2 regions of the Lactococcus sp. EKM203L genome follow, and region 1 is predicted to be linked to the other one. Evidence: riboswitches for the same ligand, from Rfam matches in the RefSeq annotation. Region 1 holds a riboswitch; the other holds the start of a gene.

The links. A riboswitch is a leader RNA that binds a small molecule or an ion and turns the genes downstream of it on or off. The one in region 1 is predicted to bind fluoride.
Region 2: another riboswitch for fluoride. It lies ahead of HFD15_RS06135 (voltage-gated chloride channel family protein); the one in region 1 lies ahead of eno (phosphopyruvate hydratase).

What each region holds. Positions count from the first base shown of each region.
Region 1 covers NZ_JAALEQ010000002.1:216,850-220,269, forward strand. The annotation lists gene HFD15_RS04285 (energy-coupling factor ABC transporter ATP-binding protein) at 1-360, opposite strand, end outside; tRNA gene HFD15_RS04290 (tRNA-Ser) at 504-591, shown strand; gene eno (phosphopyruvate hydratase) at 659-1,927, opposite strand; fluoride riboswitch at 2,006-2,078, opposite strand; gene HFD15_RS04300 (DUF2325 domain-containing protein) at 2,218-2,724, shown strand; gene nrdG (anaerobic ribonucleoside-triphosphate reductase activating protein) at 2,833-3,420, opposite strand, start outside.
Region 2 covers NZ_JAALEQ010000003.1:75,856-79,275, reverse strand. The annotation lists gene glyS (glycine--tRNA ligase subunit beta) at 1-1,429, shown strand, start outside; gene HFD15_RS06140 (DUF896 domain-containing protein) at 1,540-1,782, shown strand; fluoride riboswitch at 1,827-1,901, shown strand; gene HFD15_RS06135 (voltage-gated chloride channel family protein) at 1,993-3,204, shown strand; gene HFD15_RS06130 (nicotinate-nucleotide adenylyltransferase) at 3,227-3,420, opposite strand, start outside.

The DNA.
Region 1 (3,420 bases):
TCGTTTAATCATCTCTTCCCGTGGAATTCCTTGATTTTCCATACCAAAAGCGACATCATCTTCAACCGTTGCCCCAACAAATTGGTTATCCGGATTTTGAAAAACCATCCCAATCTTTCGACGAAGATTCCAGACATTTTCAGCAGTCAAAAGTTCTCCATCAATTTTGACTTTTCCTTCAAATTCTTCAAAAAGACCATCAATCAGTCGAGCAGTCGTCGATTTACCAGAACCATTTTGGCCAATAATCGAAACCCATTCCCCTTTTGTAATCGAAAAGGAAACACCATTAAGCTGATTTACATCGCTTTCTTTTTCATATTTAAAAACTAAATTTTCTACTTCGAGAATTTTATTCATAGCCCTTATTATACCAAATTTTAGACACTTTTAAGCATTTAGTTTTATATTTCTACTAAAAATGACATTCTTTATCGCCAAAACAAAACATTCAAAAGTCATTGCTAAACGAGAAGGGATTTTGTTATAATATTAAAGTAATCGGAGAAGTGTCCGAGTGGCCGAAGGAGCACGCCTGGAAAGTGTGTATACGTCACAAGCGTATCGGGGGTTCGAATCCCCTCTTCTCCTTTATAAATTCACATTCTTAAAAATAAAAAAACATTAATTATAAAAATTAATGTTTTTTTATTTTTATCTATTCTGGAAAACTAGCAAGAGCTACATCTTTTCCTAATTCTTCTTCAATTCGCAAGAATTGATTATATTTTTCAACCCGTTCACTTCGAGCCATTGAACCTGTTTTTATTTGGCCAGCATGCATGGCTACCGCAAAATCGGCAATGTAGCTATCAACTGTTTCACCTGAACGATGAGAAATCATTGTCTTATAGCCTGCTTTTCTCGCTAAACTAATGGCTTCAATCGCTTCAGTTACTGTTCCGATTTGATTAAGTTTAATCAAAATAGCATTTGCTACACCTTTTTTAATTCCTTCTTTGAAAATTTTAGGATTTGTCACAAAAATATCATCACCTACTAATTGAATTTTTTGACCTTGAGCTTTCGTTTGAGCTGCAAAGCCCTCCCAGTCATGTTCAGAAAATCCATCTTCAATAGAAATAAGTGCTGGATATTTTTCAACTAAATTTTCATAGTAAGTCAATAGTTCTTTAGAAGTCAATTTTTGCCCTTCAAAACGATAAACTTTTTCTTTATCATCATAAAATTCGCTTGAAGCTGGGTCAATGGCAATCGCAATTTCTTCACCAGGAACATATCCTGCACTTTCAATTGCTTGATAAAGTGTAGCTATTGCATTTTCAGTAGAACCAAGTTTAGGGGCAAAGCCACCTTCATCGCCTACGGCTGTTTCTAGCCCTTTGTCAGCTAAAATTTTCTTCAGAGTATGGTAGATATTTGCAATTTTTTCTAAACCATCGCGAAAGCTGTCCCGTTTGACTGGTGTAATCAAAAATTCTTGAACGTCAATTCCTGAATCGGCATGTACTCCACCATTAATGACATTAAAAAATGGTTGTGGAAGTTCCAAATCAACTCCACCAAGATAGCGATAGAGTGGAATTTTTTCACTATTCGCTGCCGCACGAGAAATGGCCATTGAAACCCCTAAAATTGCATTAGCCCCTAAACGAGATTTATTTTTTGTCCCGTCAAGCTCAATCATCAAATGATCTAATTTTGCTTGATTAAATGGTGATTGTCCTTTCAAGGCTTCATAAATTTCGCCATTGACATTTGCGACGGCTTTAGAAACGCCTTTCCCTTGAAGGCGGTCTCCACCATCTCTTAATTCAACTGCTTCACGGTCTCCAGTTGATGCTCCTGAGGGTACTGCTGCGCGTCCTAATGTTCCATCTGTTAATCTAACATCTACCTCAACGGTTGGATTTCCTCTAGAATCAAAAATTTCTCTTGCGTGGATGTTTTCGATTGTGACTGTCATAATAAATCTCCTTTTCTTTGCCTTTAATGCCTTGTAAGTCAAAGAAAAAATGGCAGACTACAAGGCAAAAAAAGACTTTGCTTTGTAGGCGCCATTAGATTCAAGCTATTTCTTGAAACGGTTTCGGGTGTGCACCATACCCATCTACTATTAATTTACCACTTTATTTTTATGAGGTCAAATTTTTGAAACTTATATTTAAAAAAATACATTTATCATTAAGCAAAATTGTGTTATAATCACTATAATTCGCTCCTGTCAGTAAAGACAGAGCATCAGTAAGGAATGACATGAAAACACTACTTGTTCTATGTGAAGTTAAATATTGGCATGATTTTAGAGAGGGCTTGGCAAAAGTTGGCGTTTCTTTTCTTGGTTTTGATAAGAAAAAACCTAATCGATTTGAGATTGACCAACTTGTTGCCAAAGCTGATTTCGTCGTTATGAGAAACCGAAATGTGGCTCATCATTCAGTTCAATTTGCTAAAGAAGCTTGTAAAGCAACCGATACACCCTTTTGGATTAGTAGTAACTTTGGTTTAGAAACCATTATCAAGCAACTTTCTCAAACTTTTCCAGATGAATCTTTTGAAAGCATCGACCAAAATAAGAAAAGCAAAAGAAAAATTGAAAATAGAGTTATACAAAAGCAAAATTCTTTAGCCGAAAGTGCCCAAAGCAAAGAAAGTCAAAATTATTTAAAAGGAAAAAAGAAACATCTCCCTCTAAAATCGGCGCTAAAAGATTTCAAAATTACTGACGACGAACCTGATTTTACAAAATTATTTAAAAAATAAGCGCTGACGCATTTGTCAGTGCTTATTTTTAGTGACAGAATTTCTGTCAGAAGATAGCCGTTGGCACTTTAGCGCTTACGGATATACTCAAATGTCCATCAGTAACTTTTAAATTAATTTTTCTTTATGAATTTGTTCAAAAGTTTTTTCACCATCATTGAGTTTTTCCCAAATGACAACTTGTCCTTGTTTTCGAGATTTTGGTACATCGATAATCCGCTGATTTGATGACCCACGGAATTGGAGCATTAAGTTTTTCTTTGATAATTCAAAACGACCGTCAACTAAAATATCTAACAAATCAAGCATTTCTAATTTGTCATCTGTTTCAAGTAGCATCTCTTCCCATGTATAACCTGTCCATGACCAAATATCTTTATCCGGTAACTCACGACGAATCCGTTTGAGCAAAGGAATCAAAAATGTCGTATTCAAGAAAGGTTCCCCACCAAGAAGCGTCAGTCCTTGGACATAAGGCTGAGCAAGGTCAGCCATAATTTTATCTTCAAGCTCTTTGGTATAGGGCGTTCCATAACGAAATGACCAAGTGGCTTGATTATAGCAGCCCTCACAATGAAACATACAGCCACTCACATAAAGTGAGCAGCGCACCCCTTCACCATCAACGAAATTGAAGGGTTTATAATCTGCAATATAATTTTGTGAGAGTTCATCAGCTCTCCATTCTCCTGGTTT
Region 2 (3,420 bases), on a different contig from region 1:
TTATGCTAGCAAAATGCCAGAAAACTTTGTTTTAGTTGATGCTGAACATCGTAAAGCAGAAATTTCAGCTCAAATTTTGGCTCTTGCGTCTGAAAATAAATGGCAAGTTACTTTGCATAAAGATTTATTAGAAGAAGTAAATAATATTGTTGAATATCCAACTGCCTTTGTTGGTTCATTTGATCCTAAATATCTTTCTGTTCCAGCAGAAGTTTTAGTGACATCAATGCGTGATAATCAACGTTATTTTGAAGTTTATAACCAAGAAGGTCAACTCGCACCAAACTTTATCTCTGTCCGTAATGGGAACGCTGAAAATATTGAAAATGTAGTGCTTGGAAATGAAAAAGTTTTGGTTGCTCGTCTTGAAGATGCAGAGTTTTTCTGGAAAGAAGATCAAAAACTTAAAATTGAAGATTTGGTCGCTAAACTTGCTAAAGTAACTTTCCATGCTAAAATTGGTTCAATTACTGAACACATGGCGCGAACAAAAGAAATAGCCGCTAAGTTAGCTGATATTGCTGGTTTGACAGATGAAGAAAAAAGAGACGTTGCTCGTAGTGCTGAAATTTATAAATTTGACCTTTTGACAGGAATGGTTGGAGAATTTGATGAATTACAAGGGGTAATGGGTGAAAAATATGCGCTTTTAGCTGGTGAAAATGCAAATGTTTCTGCAGCAATTCGTGAACATTATATGCCAACTTCAGCCGAGGGAGAATTGCCTGAAACAAAAGTTGGTTCTGTGCTTGCAGCAGCTGACAAAATTGATTCAGTCCTCTCTTTCTTTAATGTTGGTTTAATTCCTTCTGGTTCAAATGACCCTTATGCTCTACGTCGAGCAGTACAAGGCTTGATTCGTATTATTGAAAAAATGAATTGGCATTTCGATTTATCTTTATTTATCGACCAATTTGAAGGTGAAAATCATCTTGAAATTTTGGATTTCGTCAAAGCACGTATTCAAAAACTCTTGCTTGAAAAACTCGATCGTCATGATATTGTTGAAGCGGCAATTAATAGTTCAAGCTTTGATATTACAAACATGATGGAATCGGCTTTTGTCATTGATGGGCACAAACTTCACGAACCTTTTAAACCAGCAATTGAAAATGTTTCGCGTTCAATTAATTTGGTTAAAAAAGCAAAAGATATTAAAGAAATAAATCCAACACTTTTTGAAGAAGATGCAGAAGAAGCTCTTTATAACGTTGTTATTTCTCTTCAAAATCAATGGACTTATATGCCTGGTGAAGAAAAATTCAGAGCAATTGTTCATTCACTTGCACCTGCAATTGAAACTTTCTTTGAAAGTGTAATGGTAATGGCTGAAGATTTATCAGTTCGTGATAATCGTATTGCGTTGTTGTCAGAAGTTGTTGCATTAACAAGTGTTATGGCTGATTTTTCTTTGATTAATACAAAATAAAATTGATAGATTTACTGACAGAAAGTTTATTTATGACTCTAAAAAGCTGTCAGTAAAATTTGAGTTCTGTCAGTAATTTTAACAATATTCATGAAGAAAGGAACTAAGAAATGGCAATTACAAATGAACAAGTAGAACGTATTAATGAATTAGCGCGTAAGAAGAAAGCAGAAGGATTATCAGAAGCTGAGCTTGAAGAACAAGCCCTTTTACGTCGTGCTTATCTCGATAGTGTTAAAGCAAATTTCCGCTCACAAGTTGAAACCATCAAAGTTATTGATGAAAAAACAGGAGAAGATGTTACTCCGGATAAACTTAAAGAAATTCAACGTAAGAATGGGATGCGCGACTGAGCTTTTTCTTGCAAATATTTCATAAAATGTTAAAATAAATATTAATAAATGATGGGTATGGTGCACACCCGAAACCGCTTTAAGAATAAAATCTTAAAACTAATGGCGCCTACAAACAAAAGGCTATCTCCAAGTAGTCTTGTTTGTAGCGCCTTTTGTTTTGTAAAATATTATAAAGTGAGTTAAACTCACAAACAAGGAGTTTCAAAAATGAATTTTTTTAAAGTAGGAATTTCAAGAAGCGCAATTTTATATGTCTTCTTAGCTGTAATTATTGGGAGCTTAATTGGTATTGTTGATGCTATATTTGGTCGAGGGCTTATCTATATTACTGAATTTAGAGACAGTCATGCCCTATATTTAATTCCATTTTTAACCTTAGCCGGTCTCTTAATCGTTTATATTTATAAGAATTTTGGTAAAGACAGCCAAAAAGGAATGGGCCTAATTTTTGAAGCGGGGAATCATGGGCGAGAAGATATTCCAAAACGTCTTGTTCCGCTGATTGTTTTCTCGACTTGGCTTTCTCATTTGTTTGGTGCCAGTGTTGGTCGTGAAGGAGTTGCAGTTCAAATTGGTGGTGTGATTGGACATGCGATTGGTAAAAAACTCTCAGCAAAAGAAGCTAAAAAAATACTTTTGATTACTGGTATGGCTGCTGGTTTTGCAGGGCTCTTTCAAACGCCAATCGCGGCAAGTTTCTTTGCTATTGAAATTTTAATGTTGGGTAAAATTGAGTATAGAGCTTTAATCCCAGCTTTGGTTGGTTCATATGTTGCAAGTTGGACTTCAAGCAGTTTGGGATTAGAAAAATTTTCTTTCGCAATCAATACTAACATTCATATTGACCCTTTGGTTCTTTTAAAATTGGCTGTCATTGCCGTTTGTTTTGGACTTGTAGGAAGATTTTTTGCGGAATCTTTAGCTTTTATGAAAGCAACCGTCGCTAAAAGAATTGTTAATCCTTATTATAGAATTATTTTGATGGGAATTGTCATCTCAATTGGTTTACTTGTTATTCATTTGGACCGTTATGCTGGTCTTGGGACAAATTTGATTTCTTTAAGTTTTAATAGTGGACATATCAATGGATATGATTGGATATTAAAATTAATCTTTACGGTTTTATCAATTTCTGCTGGATTCCAAGGTGGGGAAGTCACACCACTCTTTGCTATTGGTTCAACATTGGGTGCAGCTTTGGCTATGCTCTTTGGTTTACCTGTCGAATTTGTGGCTGCTGCGGGTTATGTTTCAATTTTTTCAGCCGCAACAAACTCTTATTTTGGGCCAATTTTTATTGCTGCGGAGGTCTTTGGCTTTGGTTCGGTTCAATATATCCTACCAATTATGACAATTGCCTACGTTTTGAATGGAAATTCATCCATCTATGCGCAAGAAGTTCTAAATTTGGAAGTTTAAATAAAAAGATGACCTATCTGGGTCATCTTTTTTTATATAATTTTTCAGTTTTAATGTAATCAATAACGCTTTGAGGTAAGAAGTAAGTGGGTTCAATATTTTTGGCAAACATTTCCCTTAGCATTGTACTAGAAATTGGTAACAAGGGAGCATCAAGCCAAGTAACAGGATAAGGACTTTTGGAGATTGTATCCGTTCTTCTTAAGGCAATGAATG